One region of the Streptomyces sp. NPDC050264 genome, then DNA from elsewhere that is predicted to be linked to it. Evidence: riboswitches for the same ligand, from Rfam matches in the RefSeq annotation. Region 1 holds a riboswitch; each other region holds the start of a gene.
What was found. Region 1 has a riboswitch for cobalamin ahead of AB0J02_RS23815 (HoxN/HupN/NixA family nickel/cobalt transporter). Riboswitches for the same ligand answer to the same signal wherever they lie in the genome.

Region 1 (4,789 bases):
GATCTTGCGCACGTACTCCAGGCGGTCGCCGGTCTTGGACTCCTCGGCGACGGCCTTCTTCATGTCGTCGGTGCGCACGATGTCGCGGGCCAGGCCCGAGCGGAGCACCGGGTCCTCGCCGAGGCGGTCCATCAGCGCCTTGCGCGCGGCCTCCGCGGTGCCCGGGTCGGCGAGGATCGCGGCCCGCAGCGCCGTCGGGTTCTCCGCGACCTCCAGGGCCTTGGTCGGACGGATGCCCTCCGCCTCGGCGGCCTCACTGATCGCCTGGCCGCGGACCGAGGCGGCGCCGGACCGGGAGACGTAGTACGACAGCCAGACATCGGCGTCCGGAAGCTCGACGTCGGCGCCCGGGGCGAGAGCCTCGAACTGCGGGACCACGCCGTCGTCCGCCGCCCTGTCCCACGCCTTGTAGAAGCGCATGACGCGGTCGGCCGAGCAGCCCGCCAGCTCGGCGAACTTCCGCGCCGAGACCTTGGGCGTCTCACCGGCCGGCTGGCCGCCGGGACGCACACTGCGGGCCACCTTCAGGGCGAAGGTCCAGCCGCCGGTGCGGGCGTAGACGCCGAACTCCTGGGCGTCGCGGGCGATGGACTCCGGTACCTCGCCGGAGACGTCGTCGTCCTCGTCCTCGGCCTGGGCCCCGACCTCGGTGCCGGCGGCCGGGGGCTGCCAGAAGTTCTCGGGCGCGGACGTGGCGGCGGCGCTGTCGGTCGTGCCGGTGGTGACGGAGGTGTCAGGTGTTTCGGATGTGCCGGTCGAAGGGGTCCACGTGTCGGCGGTGTCCCCCGGCTCGGCCCTCTCCTCGTCCGCGTCGGACTGGCGCGCCTCCGGCACGTCCGCCGCGGGGGTGGGCTCCGCGACGGTCGTGTCCCCGGCGTCCTCGCCGGACGGGACGGCTGCCTCGGACGAGTCGATGGCTACGGTCACGTAGGTGCTCCTGGGTGATCGGGCGCGTGCAGGTTGACGCGACACTTTACCGCTCCGACCGGGATGATTTACGCGTGTCACACCGCGCCCGGCGTGGCCCCGTCACCGGGCCCGCCGGTCGCAGCTCCCCCTCCTGCGCCCGGCGGGCCCGGGCCTCCACCGTGCGCCCCTGCGGGAGAACGAGGGCACGGGAGGCTCTGTGCGGCAGCATCTCAGTGAGAGCCTTCGGCGGGAGCGGGCCGAGTGACCCTTGTGGTGGGCCGAACGGCCCGCGTTCGCGTGCCCATCGAGTGCCCCTGCGTCACAGCGCCCCCTGCTCCCGTAGTTCACCGATCGCCGCCGCGTCGTAGCCGAACTCCTTCAGGACCGCCTCCGTGTGTTCGCCCACCGCCGGGACCGGGTCCATCCGGGGCTCCACGCCGTGCAGCCCCACCGGGGGCAGCAGCGCGCGGACGGGGCCGCCCGGGGTGGCGACGTCCCGCCAGCGGTCGCGGCCGGCCAGGACCGGGTGGTCCAGGAAGTCGGCGACGGTGTTGAGCCGGGCGTTCGCGACCTTGGCGCGTTCCAGGAGGGCGACGGCCTCCTGTGCGCCGAGTTCGGCGAAGCGGGCGGTGACGATCGCGTCGAGTTCGGCGCGGTGCGCGACCCGGGCCGAGTTGCGGTGGAAGCGCGGATCATCGGCCAGAGAGGCGTCGTCCAGGAACTCCGCGCAGAAGGAAGCCCACTCCCGTTCGTTCTGGATGGCCAGCAGGACCGTCTTGCCGTCCGCCGCGTCATAGGGGCCGTAGGGGGCGATCGTCGGGTGCGCTGCGCCGACCCGTTCCGGCTGCCGGCCCGAGTGCGCCGTGTAGTACGCGGGGTAGCCCATCCACTCCGCGAGCGCCTCGAACAGCGACACCTCCACCGCGCGTGCGGTGCCCGTGGCCCGCCGCTCGTACAGGGCGGTGAGGATGCCCGAGAACGCGTACATCCCGGCCGCGATGTCGGCGATCGCGATGCCGACCTTGGCCGGGGCGCCGGGGGCGCCCGTCACCGACAGGACGCCCGTCTCGCACTGCACCAGCAGGTCGTACGCCTTGCGGTGCGCCCACGGCCCGTCGGCTCCGTAGCCGGAGATGTCGCAGACGATCAACGCCGGGTGGCGCTGTGCCAACTCGCGCGCGGAGAGGCCGAGTCGGGCCGCCGCGCCGGGTGCGAGATTCTGCACGAAGACATCCGCTCCCGCCAGCAGCCGCTCCAGGACCGCACGGCCGCCGTCGGTCTTGACGTCGAGCGTCACCGAGTCCTTCGAGCGGTTCAGCCACACGAAGTGACTGGACTGGCCGTGCACCGTTTCGTCGTAGCCGCGCGCGAAGTCCCCCGCGCCGGGCCGCTCCACCTTGATCACGCGCGCGCCGAGGTCGGCGAGCTGGCGCGTGGCGAACGGCGCGGCCACCGCCTGTTCCAGGCTGACGACGGTGACGCCCTCAAGGGGCAGGCGGGCGGCGCTCATTCGGGGTCCTCCGTGCTCGGGCGGTGTCGTCGTGCTGCACGCTATGCGACGCCCGCGCCCGGGGCGGCGGGCCCCTACCCGCCCTCGGCGACCCGCGCCGACCAGCGCTGCTCGACCCTGGCGAGGCGCCAGTAGGCGATCGCCGCCGCCCACACCACCACGAACAGGCCGACGATGACGTAGCCGACGTTGTCCATATCGAGGCCGGCTATCCAGCCGGTCAGCGCGTCGGTGAGGTCGAGCTTCTCGTGCAGGACGCCGACGAGCTCGATGGTGCCGATGAAGAAGGCGACCGCGATCGACAGACCGGTGATGGTGAGGTTGTAGAACACCTTGCGCACCGGGTTGGAGAACGCCCACTGGTAGGCGAAGTTCATGAACGTCCCGTCGAGCGTGTCGAACAGGCTCATGCCCGCGGCGAACAGCAGCGGCAGGCACAGGATCGCGTACCACGGCAGACCCGCCGCCGCGCCACTGCCCGCCATCACCATCAACGTCACCTCGGTTGCCGTGTCGAAGCCGAGGCCGAAGAGGAAGCCGAGCGGATACATCTGCCCCGGGCGGGTGATCGATTTGGTGAAGCGGCCGAGGATCCGGTTCATGAACCCCCGTGAGGCCAGGTGCTGTTCCAGCTCCCGCTCGTCGTACGAGCCCTCGCGCATCGCCCGGAAGACCTTCAGGATGCCCAGCAGGGCCACGAGGTTGAGGGCGGCGATGAGGTACAGGAACGTACCCGAGACGGTGGTGCCGACGACGCCGAGCACCTGATGGGTGCTGGACTCGTCGTTCAGCAGGGTGCCCGCGAGGGCCGCGCCGCCCGCCACCAGGGCGGCCATCGCGACGACCACGCTGGAGTGGCCGAGCGCGAACCAGAACCCCACGGAGACGGGCCGCTTGCCGTCCGCCATCAGCTTGCGGGTCGTGTTGTCGATCGCGGCGATGTGGTCGGCGTCGAAGGCGTGCCGCATGCCGAGCGTGTACGCGGTGACGCCGAGGCCGATACCGAAGGCCTTGTTGCCGACCTCGTAGTGCTCGGGGACGACGAGGAGGAACAGCACGCCGAACGCGACGACGTGCAGGGCCGCGATCACCGCGATGAGACCCGCGGTGCGCACGGTGTCCTCGCGGCGCCAGCGGAAAGTGGCAGGGGGGTGCGGGCCGGTGGGCCGCGCAGGGGAGTTCCCGGGCAGGGTCATGCCTTGATCACGCTCCAGCACCTCGTGGAATCACTTTGTGAGATGCCGCGGCCGGTCTCCTGGCTTACGGGCGTGCCACGCCGCTCCTGCCTTCCCAGCGGCCCTGCGGCAGCCAGTGACGTGTGGAGCGGTGCGCTTCGCGCCGGCCCGAGGGCGGCGCGAAACCCGATCACAGTGGCGAGGGCCGCTCCGGACTTGACCCCTGGGGGCCGTCACCGGTCTTCCCGAGCACCACGGCCCGACCACCCTAGTCGACGCACTCCCCGGCGCCGCGGGCGGCTATCGCCCCCGGCGCTCGCGCGACCGCCCGATCTCCTCGTAGGCCTTGTCGCTGCCCTCCCAATGGGAGCCCTCCACCGACTTGCCGGGCTCCAGGTCCTTGTAGACCTCGAAGAAGTGGGTGATCTCCAGGCGGTCGAACTCGGGGATGTCCTCGATGTCCTGGATCGAGGCGTGGCGCGGGTCATGGGCGGGGACACAGAGGACCTTCTCGTCCGGTCCCTTCTCGTCGCTCATCACGAACATGCCGATCGCCCGGCACTCGATGGTGCAGCCGGGGAACGTCGCGTCGTCGGTCAGCACGAGCGCGTCCAGCGGATCGCCGTCACGGCCGAGCGTGCCGTCGATGTAGCCGTAGTCCGCGGGGTACTGGGTCGAGGTGAACAGCATCCGGTCGAGCCGGATACGCCCCAGCTCGTGATCCATCTCGTACTTGTTCCTGGAGCCCTGCGGTATCTCCACGATCACGTCGAACGCGTCGCCGCGCGCCTCGCTGCCGCCCAATGTGGCCTCCTTGCCCCATTGCCGCCCGCTCAGATGCCACCGAGTGTGCGCCGTGCGGGGCGAGGGCGGAACCCCTCGGACCGCGGGGTGTCAGATCTCGGGGGTGATGGGGAATACCAGTTCGGGGCGGTCCCATGCGACGGCGGGCGGCCGCGCGAGCGCGGTCCCGGTGCGCAGCGCGCCCACGCTCCGGTAGAAGCCCTCGGCGGGCGGATGCGAGACGACGCGCACGTGGTCGAGGTCCGCGGCGCGGGCCTCGTCCCGCATGTGGGAGACGAGCAGCCGCCCGATGCCGAGGCCCTGCGCGTCATCGGCGACGAACATCAGGTCCAGCTCCGGCGGGGCGACGATCAGGGAGTAGAAGCCGAGGACCCGGTCGTCCGCGCGGGCG
Region 2 (4,789 bases), on a different contig from region 1:
ACGGCTCTCCGGGCGCGCAACGCCGGGGAGGGGTGCCGCCGATCCCGTAGGCTCGGCGGATGGCCCGGTACTTCGACGTGCACCCCGAGAACCCGCAAGCGCGCATCATCGGCGCGGTCGCCGACAGCATCCGCGACAGTGCGCTGATCGCCTATCCCACGGACTCCTGCTACGCGCTCGGCTGCCGCCTCGGCAACCGCGACGGCGTCGAGCGGATCCGCGCGATCCGGCATCTCGACGACAAGCATCACTTCACCCTGGTATGCCAGGATTTCTCGCAGCTGGGCAGATTCGTACACATCGACAACGATGTGTTCCGCGCCATCAAGGCGGCCACGCCCGGCAGCTATACGTTCATCCTGCCCGCGACGCGGGAGGTGCCGCGCCAGCTGCAGCACCCGAAGAAGAAGACGGTCGGCGTCCGCATCCCCGACCACGTCGTCACCCAGGCGCTGCTGGCCGAACTCGGTGAGCCGCTGCTCTCCAGCACCCTGCTGCTGCCCGGCGAGGACGAGCCGCTCACCCAGGGCTGGGAGATCAAGGAGCGGCTCGACCACGTGGTGGACGCCGTGCTCGACTCCGGCGACTGCGGCACCGAGCCGACCACCGTCATCGACTTCTCCGACGGCGAGGCCGAGATCGTGCGGCGCGGAGCGGGGGACCCCGACCGCTTCGAGTGACCAAGGGCCTGTCTTCAAACACCCCTCGTCGCCCGGAGGGCGTCGCCGGGCAAAGACCGCCCTAGTTCTCGCCGGCGCCCGCGAGGGTGCCCAGGAAGCGGATGTGGGGGCGGTCGCCGGGGCCGGGCCGGGTGATCTCGGCGCGGACGCCGTAGACGTCGGCGATGAGGTCCTCGGTGAGGACTGCGCCCGGCTCGCCCGCCGCCACGACCCGGCCGCGGCGCAGGACCACGACCTGGTCGCAGTACGTGGCGGCCAGGTTCAGGTCGTGCAGGGCGACCACGCAGGTCAGCTCCAGGCCCGAGATCAGGTCGAGGAGGTCCAGCTGGTGCTGGATGTCCAAGTGGTTCGTGGGCTCGTCGAGCAGCAGCTCGCGCGGTTCCTGGGCCAGGGCGCGGGCGATCTGCACCCGCTGGCGCTCGCCGCCCGACAGGGTGTGCCACAGGCGCTGCGCCCGGCTCGTGAGGCCGCTGCGCTCCAGGGCGGCACGGACCGCCTCCTCGTCCGCGGCGGAGGCCGGCGCCCAGGCCCTGCGGTGCGGAATGCGGCCCAGCCGGACGATGTCGGCGACCGTCAACTCGACCTGGGTATCGGCCTGCTGATGGACGAGCGCGATGCGCCGGGCGGCCACCTTGCGCGGCACCGCGGAGAGCGGATCCCCGTCCAGCGTGACGATCCCCGCCGCCGGGGCGAGCACTCCGGCCAGCAGGCGCAGCAGCGTCGACTTGCCCGAGCCGTTCGGGCCGAGCACCCCGGTGACGGTGCCCGCCCGCGGCGTCAGACCCACCCCGTCGAGGACGAGCGCGCCCCCGGGCGACCAGGACACCCGGTCCGCGCGCAGGCCCCCGCTCACCGGGCGGCCCGGCCGCGGTACAGGACGAGCACGAACGCGGGCACGCCGATCAGCGACGTCACCACGCCCACCGGAACCTCCTGCGGTTCGAGGACCGTACGGGCCAGGGTGTCGACCCACACCAGGAACACCGCGCCGGCCAGCGCCGTGACCGGGAGCAGCCGGGCGTGCCCGGGGCCCACCAGGGCGCGCGCCGCGTGCGGCAGCACGAGCCCGACGAAGCCGATCGCCCCGGCCGCGCTGACCAGTGCCGCCGTCAGCAGGGCCGTCACGCACAGCAGCACAAGACGGGTCCGGGCCACGTGCACGCCGAGCGCGGCCGCCGCCTCCTGGCCGAAGGCGAACGCGTCCAGGGCCCGGCCGTACCCGAGGCACACCGCGAGCGCCACCACGAGCACCGCGAGACACAGCCACAGCTCGCTCCAGCCGACCCCGCCGAGCGAGCCGAGCAGCCAGAACAGGACGCCGCGCGTCGTCTCCGCGTCGGCCGCCGTCAGCACCACGAACGACGTCAGCGAGGAGAACAGCTGCATCGCGGCGACCCCGCACAGCACCACCCGGTCCGTCGTGCCGCCCAGCGTGTGGCTGAGCAGCAGCACGAGCGCGAACGAGCAGAGCGCTCCGAGGAACGCCCCGCCGGACACCGAGAGAGCGCCGCCGCCGAGGCCGAGGACCACCACGAGGACGGCTCCGGTCGACGCCCCGGAGGAGACGCCGAGCACGAACGGGTCCGCGAGGGGGTTGCGCAACAGCGCCTGCAGCACCGTGCCGCACACCGCGAGGCCCGCACCGCAGACCGCGGCGAGCAGGGTGCGGGGCAGCCGCAGATTCCAGACGATGCCGTCCCGGATCGGCGACAGGTCCGAGGTGCCCCAGCCGAGCCGGGCGCCGACCGCCGCCCACACGTCGCCGACGCCGATGTGCGCCGGACCGATGGTGATGGCCACGGCGACCGAGGCGCAGAGCGCGGCGACGGCCGCGGTCCAGTACAGCGCGGGCCGGACCGCTCTCACGCGTCCAGGCCGAACTCGCGCAGCGCGGCCGCCACCTTCTCCACACCGTCCACGGTGCGGATCGTCGGGTTCAGATCCTGGCCCTTCAGCAGCACGTACCGCTTCTCGCGGACGGCGGTCATCTCCTTGGTGACCGGGTCGGACTCCAAGAACTTGATCTTCTGCGCGGCGGACTCCGCTGACTGTGAGCGGCGGGTCAGATCGCCGATGACGAGGACGTCGGGGTCGCGGTCCGCGACGGTCTCCCAGTTGATCTGCGGCCACTCCTCGTGCGTGTCGTCGAAGACGTTGCGCACGCCGAGCTCCTTGGTGACGATGCCGGGCGCGCCGCAACAGCCCGCCATATAGGGCGAGTCGGAGTTGGCGAACCAGTACAGGACGCTCACGCCGTCGGCATCGACCCCCGAAGTGGCCTTGCTGACACGGGACGTGAGGTCGGCGACGAGCTTCTGTCCGCGCTCCTCCACGTCGAAGATCCGTGCCAGATCGCGTATCTCGCCGTAGACGGTGTCCATGGTCAGCGCGCTGCTGCGCACGCCGTCGCCGTCACCGCTGTTGTCCTTGCCCGCACAGTCGGTGGGGGAGAGGTAGGTGGGCACGCCGAGCTTCTCGAACTGCTCGCGCGGCGCCACCCCGCCCTTGCCGAGGGTGTACGTGAACGAGGCGGCGGCGAAGTCCGGCTCGGTGTCCAGGACCTTCTCGAACGACGGATAGCGGTCGGCGAGCCGCGGCACCTTCGCGTTCGCCTCCTCCAGCCCTTTCAGGACGGGATCGGTCCACGTCGCGGTCCCCACCATCCGGTCGGCGAGGCCGAGCGAGAGCATGATCTCCGCCGATCCCTGGTCCAGGGCGACGGCGCGACGCGGGGCGTGTGCGACCCGGACCTTCGTGCCGCAGTTGTCGAGGGTCACGGCGGAATCCGCGCCGCCCGAGCGGTCCGCGGTGCCGGAGCCCGCGCCGCCGCATGCCGTGAGCAGCAAGGCACCCGCCAACAGCGGTGCGAAACGGCGGATTTGACGTGCGAAAGGCACGGAACTTCCTCTGCGTCCAGGGCCCATACGCGGAGCCGGCCTACGGTTCACCCCCGGCCGCGTGCCGGTCACGGAGGCCGCCAGCAGGTCTTCGGACTCGGGATCGTCCGGACGGAGCGCCTTCCCGGACCGGTACACCGGTCCAGTGGCAGTGGCTCCGCCCGTCACCCTCACCGCTGCGCGTCAGCTCCGGATTTCCACCGGATTCCCTGACCCGTGCACGTACGATACGCACATGGGTACGACTGGCTTTCGGAAGGTATCACGGGCCTGACCAGCCATCGGACGGTGGTCCGGGCCCGTTCCGGGAGAGCGGTCGAGCGGCGGTAACCCGCTCGCCGTTCGTGACGCGGGCCCCTACCCTGCGTCGGATGATGACAGCCGACGATGTGCTGGTGGTCCTCGCCCTGCTGCGGCGGGCCGGAGCGGACGTGTGGATCGGGGGCGGCTGGGGCATCGACGCGCTGGTCGGCGCGGAGACCCGGGAGCATCGGGATCTCGACCTGATGCACCGCCACGAGCAGGAACCCGCCGTGCTCGCCGCCCTCGCCGGCGCCGGATTCGTCGAGACCCTGGACTGGCGTCCCGTCCGCTTCGTCGTCACGCACGCGGACGGCCGCGAACTCGACCTGCATCCTCTGCACTTCGCCGACGACGGCTCCGCCCGGCAGGCCTCCTTCGACCCGGAGCGGCCGTTCGGCTACCCCGCGCACGTCTTCGTCACCGGCACCGTCGCGGGAGAGCCTGTGCCGTGTCTCTCAGCCGAACAGCAGGTCCGCTTCCACCAGGGGTACGAGCCCGCGGACCACGACCGGCACGACATGGCACAGCTGCGCCGGGCCTTCGGGATCGCCACCCACTTCTGACCCGTGGGCGCGGCGGTCGGCGCCCGGCGTTGAGCGCGGCCACGGCGCCGACGGCGTCACCGATCGTGGTGTAGTCGACGGCGACGAACGTGACGGGCCTGCCGCGCTCCCGCTCGCACCTGCGTGCCCGGTCGAGCACGAAGCCGCGGGTGTTGACCGTGCCCGCGTCGAGCCGGCTGCCGCCGTTGTCGGTGATGAAGTGGTTCAGCAGGAACAGCCGCTTGTCGTCGCCGCCGCGGTGGGGCACGCAGCTCATCTCGTCCGGTGCGCGGAACGCGAACGGGGTCTCCATGCCGTACCGGTAGAAGTTGCGGTACCAGGGCGCCGGACCGTCGGCCTGCTCGGC
Region 3 (4,789 bases), on a different contig from region 1:
GCCGCCCCGGTACTTCCTTGCGGGGGCCTGCGGGGGTCAGGGCAGCTCGTAGTGGTCGTTGAGGACCGCGCCCTTCTCGGGGTGGTTCTGGTCGTAGCCACGCGGGTCGCACTGCAGGCCGCCGACGACGCAGTGGTCCACCATCGCCTTCAGCGTCCGGTCGTCCCAGGCGTTGAAGAAGTCGTAGTGGAACGAGTAGCTCGGGCCGCTGGACAGCCGCAGTTTCGACAGGTCACCGTTGACGGGGAACGCCATCTTGAACTCGATCATCGGCAGCGCGACGGGGTGATCCGCCGGGCAGACGTTGTCGTTCGTGCCGTTCTTCACCACCGGATAGGCCATGTGGCTCTTGTGGTCGGGCGTGTCCAGGTACTTTCCGTCCCAGCAACTCGGGGCCTGGAAGCGGATGTTGACCTGGGTGGACGGCGTCGTGGGGCAGTCCTTGGGGAAGTCGACGTTGAAGAAGCTGTCACCGCACTCCCAGCCCTCGACGAAGCCGGGGTGGTTGCGGAACTCCTGCGCGGTCTGCATCGGACTGCCGACGACGAACCGCAGCCCCTTGGGGAAGGGCCGCACGCTGGTGTAGTCGGTGACGCCGGCCTTGTAGTAGATGGTCTGCTCGCCCACCGGGAGCACCGGCTTGTCGCCGTTGAGCATGGTGGGCATCCAGTAGCCGGACTTGTCACCGGGTGCGAGGCACTTGGTGGAGCCGCTGGCGAGCGAGTCCGTGGTGCTGTTCGCGTCGGTCGTGGTGTTGCCCATGAACGTGTGGTCGTGGGACTTGCCGGCCTGGCCCGGGTAGACGATGGGGTCGTCGGGCTTGGTGTGGGTGACGGAACAATGCGCCTGGAACTCGTGGAAGTAGGCGCGCGGCGGCTCCTTCGTGGACGGTTCGACGCCCGTGACCGGCGGGTTCGCGGGGATGTAGCCGTCACCGTCCGCATCCTCCGCGGCGGGCACGGTGGACGCGGCCATCGTGTGGCCCTGGTGCGCGGAGGCGGACGAGGACGCCTGCTGTACGGGGGCCTCGGCGGCGCCCGCGGTGAGGGCCACCCCGCCCACGCCCAGCGTGGTCAGTACGAGTGCGCCGGATATGAGCAGCCCTGAGACGAGTTTCGATCTCCGTGCCATGGAGACCTCCTGCCATGTCGGTACGACGTGTGGTGGGGGGGTGGGCGGCGACGCGAGGGGTGGCCGCCGCCCGTGGAACATGTCGTGCGCGGAACGTGAGAGAGCGCTCTCTCGCCGGGGAGTGTTCTCGCTCTGACGTGACAGTGTCAAGAGAAAGTGAACGCACTGTTTCCGGGGGCGGGGCCGGATACATCCGCCTCGGTGCCGCCCTGAAGCATCATCAAGTGCGTTTCACCGGACCGCGGTTGACCTTTGGGAGAGCGCTCCCGCCCTGGTCGCGCGGTGCGCGCCGGCCGGCTCCCCGTGCGTGTCGACGGCTCCGGTCGCTACCCTCGATTCCTGTGAACCAGACCAGCCGTGTCCTCTTCGTGACGCCCGCCCTGAGCGTGGCTCAGCGCCGGGCCGCCTTCGACGACGACGGCCCGCTCGACCCCGCGGGGGCCGCGCGGGCCCGCGCGGCGGCCGGTTCGCTTCCGGCGGCCACCCGCGTGCTGGTGTCGCCCAGCGCGCGCTGCCGGGAGACCGCCGACGCGCTGGGCCTCGCGGCCGCATCGGCCCGCCCCGGACTTGCGGGTATCGACGCCGGGCGCTGGCGCGGCAGGACCCTGGACGAGGTGGGCGCGGCGGACCCCGAAACCCTGGGCCGCTGGCTCACCGAACCCGACGCCGCGGCGCCCGGCGGGGAGTCGGTGGCGCAGGTGTGTGCGCGGGTCGCACGGTGGCTGGGCGGCGTGGAACCGGGTTCGGGGCGCCTGATCGCGGTGGTGGAGCCGGATGTGGTGCGGGCCGCTGTCGTCCATGCCACGGGGGCGCCCCCCTCGGCGTTCTGGCGACTCGACGTGGCACCGCTGACGGTCACGGAACTCAGCGGACGGCTGGGCCGATGGAATGTGGCTCTCGGCCACGCGCTGGGCGGGGCCTGACGATTGCGGCGCCGGTACGCCAGTTGGAGCGCGGCGCGGCGCGGGCGGGGTCCGGGCCCGGCGTAGCCGACCGCGCTCCCGCTGCGGTCGGTCACGTCCTGAGCGGCGCGTTCAGTGGCGCGTTCACGTCGGGCGTCAACGCGAGAAGGCCCCCGGACAACTCCGCGGACCCTCTCGTGCGACGGGCCGGATCACCGACCGGCCGGCACCGCCCGGCTGGGCACGGTGGCGGCCTTCGGGCGCAGCAGCCGCTCGGCCAACTCGCCGAAGAGCAGGCCGAATCCGCCCCACATCACGATCTGTATGGCGAGAGCGGAGAGCCTGAAGCGCCACAGCAGAGCGGCCGGGAAGTGCTCCGGCACGTCGTTGATCACGGGCAGGAACTGGTACGCAAGTCCGATCACGACGGCGAAGCCGAGCATCGCCACGACGGTCGCGTACCAATTGCCGATGCGAGGCGCGAGCCGCTTGCCCAGGATCGTCGCGGCGATCGCGAGAAGCACGCTGAGCACCATCATCAGGAAGTACAGGGTGGTCCGCTTGCCGATGGTGTCGGGGTTGCCGACGGCGGGCGGGTTGGCCGGGTACTTCAGGAACGGGACGACGTACACGGCGAGCAGCGCGCACACCGACAGCAGGAGCGCCGTGGCGCGCGGGCCGAAACGGCCCACCCGGCCCAGGGCGAAGCAGTAGGCGAGTGCGGCGATACCGCCGAAGGCGACCCCGTAGACGAGGACGCCGGTGGCGAGTCCGGCCGTGGACTGCAGGCTCCGCGAGACGAGTTCGGCCTCGTCACCGTGGGAGTGCCCGGCGTGGGCCGACTCCTCGAAGCCGATCGCCTTGTCGACGTTCGGCTCACCGAGCCAGTAGGCGATGACCAGGGCGAGCACACCGGCGGCCAGGCCTGCGAGCATGCCCCGAACAAGCAGATTGCGTACGGTTGTCGAGTTCATGAGCTGCGCGGTGTCCCTCTGGTCAGTGGCAGGGGAAACCGAGCAGGTGGCGGGCGTCGTGCACCCACTCATGGACTTCGGCGCCGCTGAACACGGACGTGGCGCCCTGTTCGGCGCCGACGAAGTAGAGCAGGACCAGCATCAGGACGCCGAAGAAGGCGGCCCAGGGGGCGATCGCCTTCAACGGCAGTGTTGCGGGCACTTCAGGGGTGGTGGCAGTCGGCTGGGCGACATGCTGCGCCATGGCAGGGCCTCCTCGGGAGTTCGCGTCCCATCTCGGTGGTGCACAGGACGACAGCCACGGGTCTGACTCACGAACGGTCTTGTGACCGCTCGCTCACAGTGGCGCGACCGTCCCGGATTCTCACCGGCTTCCGTCGTGCCGTCGTCGATACGCACCGAAGGTACCGCGTGTCGCGTGCATGGCCAAGACAGCGCGGACCGGCGTGATCTCGCCCGCGGCGCGCGTGGGGCTACAACAGGCCACCGCCCAGGCCCAGTTCGCGCTCGCCGAGCGGCGTGAAATGGCGTTCCACATCAGCGGCGGTGACCTCGGCGAGGGTCCGCGGCGACCAGCGGGGCCTGCGGTCCTTGTCGATGACCTGGGCGCGGACCCCCTCGACGAAGTCCGGATTGCCCATCGCCGCGCAGGAGACGCGGTACTCCTGGTCCAGCACCCTTTCCAGGGAGCCGAGTTCCCGGGCCCGGCGCACCGCTTCCAGCGTGACCTTGACGGCGGTGGGCGACTTGCCGAGCAGTGTTTCGGCCGTTTCCTTGGCCGCCGGGTCCCCGTGGTCGAGGAGCCGGGCGAGGATCTCCTCGACGGTGTCGGCGGCGAAGCACGCGTCGGTCCACTCCCGCCCCGCCTCCAGCTCCCCCTGTGGCGCGGGGAGCGCGTGGTGGGCGAGCGCGTCCTGTACCGGCCGTGTCGCCAGTTCGGCCAGCAGGGCGGGCAGTGCCGCCGACGGGACGTAGTGGTCGGCGAGTCCGCACAGCAGCGCGTCACCGGCGCCGATGTGCTCCCCGGTCAGCGCGAGACGGGTGCCCAGTTCGCCGGGGGCGCGCGGGAGCAGATGGGTCCCGCCGACGTCGGGGACGAAGCCGATGCCGGTCTCCGGCATGGCGACCCGAGAACGTTCGGTGACGACGCGGACGTCGCCGTGCGCCGAGATGCCCACGCCGCCGCCCATCACGATGCCGTCCATGACGGCGACGTAGGGCTTGGGGTAGCGGGCGATACGGGCGTTGAGGTGGTACTCGTCGCGCCAGAAGCCGGCGGAGGCCGTGCCGTCGCCGTCCCGCGCGTCGTCGTGCACGGCGCGGATGTCGCCGCCCGCGCACAGCCCGCGCTCCCCGGCGCCGGTGATGACGACGGTCTCCACGGTGTCGTCGTGTTCCCACGCGGACAGTGCCCGGTCGACGCGGAGCACCATGTCGTGGTTGAGGGCGTTCAGGGCGCGGGGCCGATTGAGGACGAGGTGGGCGGCCCGCCCTTCCCTGCGTACGAGGACGGGGGGTTCGCCGCCGGTCATCCGAGGGCCTCCGTCGGGGCAGGGGTCACGAGGACGCGCATGATCTCGTCGTTCCTTCCAGGGCGCGGGACCCGCAGGGCCCGGACGATCTTCTTGGTGTCATCCTCTCCGATCGCCCCGCGGGTCACGCGGCGGCCCGTCAGGCGGTGGCCAGCGACACCTCGGTCGACTTCATGAGGGCGACGACGGAGGAGCCTGCGCTCAGGTCGAGGTCGGCGACCGCGTCCTTGGTGACGGCGGCGGTCAGTTC
Region 4 (4,789 bases), on a different contig from region 1:
TTCCCCGGGGGGAAGTTGGGCGACGAGGTCGGTGAGGGCGCCCCATTGATCACCGGTGACGGCCCCGAACGGGGCGGTGACAGTGACCGACCCCACCAGCCCCGTGTCCAGCCCCTCCGGGGCGCGGGGCGCGGAGTCCGAAAATTCCGTCTCTCCGGCCGCTTGGGCTCCAGAGCCGCCCAAGTCCACCCTCCCCGGCGGTTGAAACGCGGAGTCCGCCAAGTTCACTTTCTTCGGCGGTTGGGGCGCGGAGTCCGTCAAGTTCACTTTCTTCGGCGGTTGGGGCGCGGAGCCGGCCAAGTTCACTTTCTCCGGCGGTTGGGGTGCGGAGTCCGCCAAGTTCATCTTCTTCGGCGGTTGGGGCGCGGAGCCGGCCAAGTTCACCTGCTTCGGCGGGTGGAGTGCGGGGTCCGCGAAATCCAGCCCCTCCGGCGATTGAGGAGCGGGGTCCGGGGCGGAGCCCCGTGGCCTCGGCGCCGTAGGGGCTTGCGGAGCGTTCGCGGGTGCGGCGCCGTCGTGGCTGCTCGCGCCCCTGAGGGGGCTCGCCGCGATCCCCGCCGCAGCCAGCTCCTCGGCGACCAGAGTCGCCAACTCCGCCTCGGCCAAGCCCAGTTCACGGACCCGCCACACCCGCCGCCCGGAAACCGTACGGGCCGCCCGCACAAAGACCTCGGCGGCGACAACCGCCGCCCGCGCCCCCTCCGCGTACCGCACAAAGAACCCCGCCCCGCCGACGGAGAGCAGGCCCCCACCCCCCGCAAGCCCGCGCAGCAGAACGTCGGGCCCGAGCCCGGCCACATCCCCCCGCCCGTCGTCCAGCGCGAAGAGGAACCGCCCGGACAGCTCGGGGGTGAGGGAACTCGCACAGAGCTCCGCGTCGAGCCCGGTCAACCATCCGCGTACGTCGACGAACCCGCCCCCGTCGAGCCCCGACATCGGCGAGGCCACCACATTGCGGACCCGTTCATGCGCGGCGGAGGGCAGCAGCCCGGCCCCGACGAGAACCTCCGCCAGCTCACCACCGCACCCGCCCCGCAAGCCGCGCAACTGCACGTTGCCCCGCGAGGTGAGATGCAGCGTCCCGTCCCCGAGCCGCCCGGCCGCGTCGGCCAGGGCCCGCGCCTGTGCCACGTCGAGGACCCCGCCGGGGATCCGGATCCGCGCCAGGAACCCGTCGTCCGCCGCGTGCAGCCGCAGCGCGCCGGGGCAGGCGTCATCCCGGGACGTTCCGGATGTTCCGGGCGCACCGGGATCGTCGGGTATGGGGGAGGCGGGCATGCGACGGAGCATACCCACCGCCTGTGACGGGCATCCCGTACCAGGTCACGCCCCCGCCCCGTACGATGAACCGCGGCGGTCCCGTCCGGCCCGCCGCCATCGCCAGCGACGGCGACAGGGGAGGAAGCCCGGTGCGATTCCGGCGCGGTCCCGCCACTGTGAGCCCTCTCATACATGAGGGTGAGCCAGGAACTCCCGCCGTCCAACGACCACCCGGGGCGCGGACACCCCGAGGAAGGCCAGACGACGCATGCCCCAGCAGCCCTCGGAGCCCTCGCAGTCCCCGGAGCCCGCGCAGCTCCTGCTCCTCTCGACGTCCGACACCGACCTGCTCAGCGCCCGCGCGGCGAACGCCGCCGTCGCGGACGCCGCCGACGGCCCGGTCACGTACCGCTTCGCGAACCCCTCCCGGCTCGACGTCGAGACGGAGCTTCCCGCGCTCCTCGACGGTGTCGGCCTCGTCGTCGTACGGCTCCTCGGCGGGGTCCGTGCCTGGCAGGACGGCATCGACCGGCTGACCGCGGCCGGAATCCCGCTGGTGCTGCTCAGTGGTGAACAGGCGCCGGACGCCCAGCTGATGGCGGCCTCGACCGTCCCGGTCGGCATCGCCGCCGAGGCCCACAAGTACCTGGCGCACGGCGGCCCGGCCAACCTCGGCCAGCTGGCGCGCTTCCTCTCCGACACGGTGCTGCTGACCGGCCACGGTTTCGAGGCCCCGGCGCCCGCGCCGACCTGGGGCCCGTTGGAGCGGACCCCTTCGCGGAGCGACGGTCCGACGATCGCCGTGCTCTACTACCGCGCCCACCACATGAGCGGCAACACGGCCTTCGTGCACGCCCTGTGCGAGGAGATCGAGCGCGCCGGGGCCCGGCCACTGCCGCTGTACGTGGCCTCGCTGCGCGCCCCCGAACCGGAGCTCATCGAGGCGCTGCGCCCCGTCGGCGCGATCGTGACGACGGTCCTCGCGGCGGGCGGCACGCGCCCCGCGGAGGCGAGCGCCGGCGGTGACGACGAGTCGTGGGACGCGGGCGCCCTCACCCACCTCGACGTGCCGATCCTCCAGGCCCTGTGCCTGACCTCGTCCCGTGCGGACTGGGCGGAGAACGACGAGGGTGTCTCGCCGCTGGACGCCGCGAGCCAGATCGCGGTGCCGGAGTTCGACGGGCGCCTCATCACCGTCCCGTTCTCCTTCAAGGAGATCGACGAGGACGGGCTCCCGGCCTACGTGGCCGACCCCGAGCGCGCCGCCCGCGTCGCCGGGATCGCCGTCCGCCACGCCCGCCTCCGGCACATCCCGGCGCGGGACAAGAAGCTGGCGCTCGTCCTGTCGGCGTACCCCACCAAGCACTCCCGTATCGGCAACGCGGTCGGCCTGGACACCCCCGCGTCCGCGATCGTCCTGCTCAAGCGGTTCATCGAGGAGGGCTACGACTTCGGGGACACGGCCGAGATCCCCGGTCTCGCCTCCGGTGACGGCGACGAGCTGATCCGCGCGCTCATCGATGCGGGCGGTCACGACCAGGAGTGGCTCACCGAGGAGCAGCTCGCCAAGAACCCGGTGCGCATCCCGGCCGCCGACTACAAGCGCTGGTACGTGACCCTGCCGCAGGAACTGCGTGACGGCGTCGAGCGGCACTGGGGTCCGCCGCCCGGCGAGATGTTCCTGGACCGCTCCCGCAACCCCGAGGGCGACATCGTGCTCGCCGCCCTGCGCCGCGGCAATCTCCTCATCCTCATCCAGCCGCCGCGCGGCTTCGGCGAGAACCCCATCGCGATCTACCACGACCCCGATCTGCCGCCCTCGCACCACTACTTGGCGGCGTACCGCTGGATCGCCGCGTCGGCCGACGACGGGGGTTTCGGCGCCGACGCGATGATCCACCTCGGCAAGCACGGCAACCTGGAGTGGCTGCCCGGCAAGAACGCGGGCCTGTCCGCCGCCTGCGCGCCGGACGCCGCCCTCGGTGACCTGCCGCTCGTCTATCCCTTCCTCGTCAACGACCCGGGCGAGGGCACGCAGGCCAAGCGCCGCGTGCACGCCACGCTCGTCGACCACCTGGTGCCGCCGATGGCGCGTGCCGACAGCTACGGCGACATCGCCCGCCTCGAACAGCTCCTGGACGAGTACGCCCAGATCAGCTCGATGGACCCGGCGAAGCTGCCCGCCATCCGCGCCCAGATCTGGACCCTGATCCAGGCCGCGAAGCTCGACCACGACCTGGGTCTCGAAGCCCGGCCGGACGACGACGGCTTCGACGACTTCCTGCTGCACGTCGACGGCTGGCTGTGCGAGGTCAAGGACGCCCAGATCCGCGACGGCCTGCACGTCCTCGGCCAGGCCCCGGCCGGCGCCGACCGCGTCAACCTCGTCCTCGCGATCCTGCGCGCCCGCCAGATCTGGGGCGGCACGCAGGCCCTGCCCGGCCTGCGCGAGGCCCTCGGCCTGGACGAGGCGAACGCGACCCGCACGAATGCCGACGCCGCGGAGGAGACGGCCCGCGCGCTGGTCGAGGCGATGGAGGCGGCGGACTGGGACCCGGCGTCCCTCCCCTCCGACGTCTCGGACCAGGTCCGCGCGATCCTCGACTTCGCCGCCCGCGAGGTCGTCCCCCGACTCGACGCGACCACGGCCGAACTCGACAACTCCGTAAGGGCGTTGGAAGGCCGCTTCGTCCCGGCGGGCCCGTCCGGCTCCCCCCTGCGCGGCCTCGTCAACGTCCTGCCGACCGGCCGCAACTTCTACTCCGTCGACCCCAAGGCCGTCCCCTCCCGCCTCGCCTGGGAGACGGGCCAGGCCCTCGCCGACTCCCTCGTCGAGCGCTACAAGACCGACAACGACGGGGAGTACCCCACCTCGGTCGGCCTCTCCCTCTGGGGCACGAGTGCCATGCGCACAGCGGGAGACGACATCGCGGAGGCGCTCGCCCTCCTCGGTGTCCGCCCGGTCTGGGACGACGCCTCGCGCCGCGTGACGGGCCTCGAACCCATCCCGTACGGGGAACTGAACCGCCCCCGCATCGACGTCACCCTGCGCATCTCCGGCTTCTTCCGCGACGCGTTCCCGCACACCATCGGCCTCCTCGACGACGCGGTGCGCCTCGCGGCCTCCCTCGACGAGCCGGCCGAGCAGAACCACGTACGGGCGCACACGCAGGCCGATCTCGCGGAGCACGGCGACGAACGCCGGGCCACCACCCGCATCTTCGGCTCGCGCCCCGGCACGTACGGCGCGGGCATCCTCCAGCTGATCGACTCCAAGGACTGGCGCACGGACGCGGACCTCGCCGAGGTCTACACGGTCTGGGGCGGCTACGCGTACGGCCGCGGCCTGGACGGGAAGTCGGCCCGCACGGAGATGGAGACGGCGTACAAGCGCATCGCCGTCGCGGCGAAGAACACGGACACCCGCGAGCACGACATCGCCGACTCGGACGACTACTTCCAGTACCACGGCGGCATGGTGGCGACGGTCCGCGCGCTGCGCGGCACGGCCCCCGAGGCGTACATCGGC

Region 2: it holds a riboswitch for cobalamin, as region 1 does, so the genes downstream of both, AB0J02_RS31850 (ABC transporter substrate-binding protein) here and AB0J02_RS23815 (HoxN/HupN/NixA family nickel/cobalt transporter) in region 1, are expected to answer to the same signal.
Region 3: it holds a riboswitch for cobalamin, as region 1 does, so the genes downstream of both, AB0J02_RS31980 (CbtB-domain containing protein) here and AB0J02_RS23815 (HoxN/HupN/NixA family nickel/cobalt transporter) in region 1, are expected to answer to the same signal.
Region 4: it holds a riboswitch for cobalamin, as region 1 does, so the genes downstream of both, cobN (cobaltochelatase subunit CobN) here and AB0J02_RS23815 (HoxN/HupN/NixA family nickel/cobalt transporter) in region 1, are expected to answer to the same signal.

What each region holds. Positions count from the first base shown of each region.
Region 1 is NZ_JBFAKV010000013.1:107,177-111,965, reverse strand. It holds gene AB0J02_RS23825 (hypothetical protein) at 1-927, opposite strand, end outside; gene AB0J02_RS23820 (CaiB/BaiF CoA-transferase family protein) at 1,229-2,419, opposite strand; gene AB0J02_RS23815 (HoxN/HupN/NixA family nickel/cobalt transporter) at 2,494-3,615, opposite strand; cobalamin riboswitch at 3,647-3,866, opposite strand; gene AB0J02_RS23810 (inorganic diphosphatase) at 3,895-4,398, opposite strand; gene AB0J02_RS23805 (GNAT family N-acetyltransferase) at 4,489-4,789, opposite strand, start outside.
Region 2 is NZ_JBFAKV010000022.1:47,266-52,054, forward strand. It holds gene AB0J02_RS31835 (L-threonylcarbamoyladenylate synthase) at 60-680, shown strand; gene AB0J02_RS31840 (ABC transporter ATP-binding protein) at 742-1,533, opposite strand; gene AB0J02_RS31845 (iron chelate uptake ABC transporter family permease subunit) at 1,530-2,546, opposite strand; gene AB0J02_RS31850 (ABC transporter substrate-binding protein) at 2,543-3,577, opposite strand; cobalamin riboswitch at 3,642-3,842, opposite strand; gene AB0J02_RS31855 (amino acid transporter) at 3,949-4,443, shown strand; partial or broken gene AB0J02_RS31860 (hypothetical protein) at 4,463-4,789, opposite strand, start outside.
Region 3 is NZ_JBFAKV010000022.1:70,698-75,486, reverse strand. It holds gene AB0J02_RS31995 (DUF1996 domain-containing protein) at 37-1,131, opposite strand; gene AB0J02_RS31990 (histidine phosphatase family protein) at 1,473-2,054, shown strand; gene AB0J02_RS31985 (CbtA family protein) at 2,246-3,007, opposite strand; gene AB0J02_RS31980 (CbtB-domain containing protein) at 3,030-3,251, opposite strand; cobalamin riboswitch at 3,287-3,430, opposite strand; gene AB0J02_RS31975 (enoyl-CoA hydratase/isomerase family protein) at 3,481-4,539, opposite strand; gene AB0J02_RS31970 (TOBE domain-containing protein) at 4,679-4,789, opposite strand, start outside.
Region 4 is NZ_JBFAKV010000003.1:244,535-249,323, reverse strand. It holds gene AB0J02_RS06285 (cobalamin biosynthesis protein CobG) at 1-1,278, opposite strand, end outside; cobalamin riboswitch at 1,338-1,496, shown strand; gene cobN (cobaltochelatase subunit CobN) at 1,529-4,789, shown strand, end outside.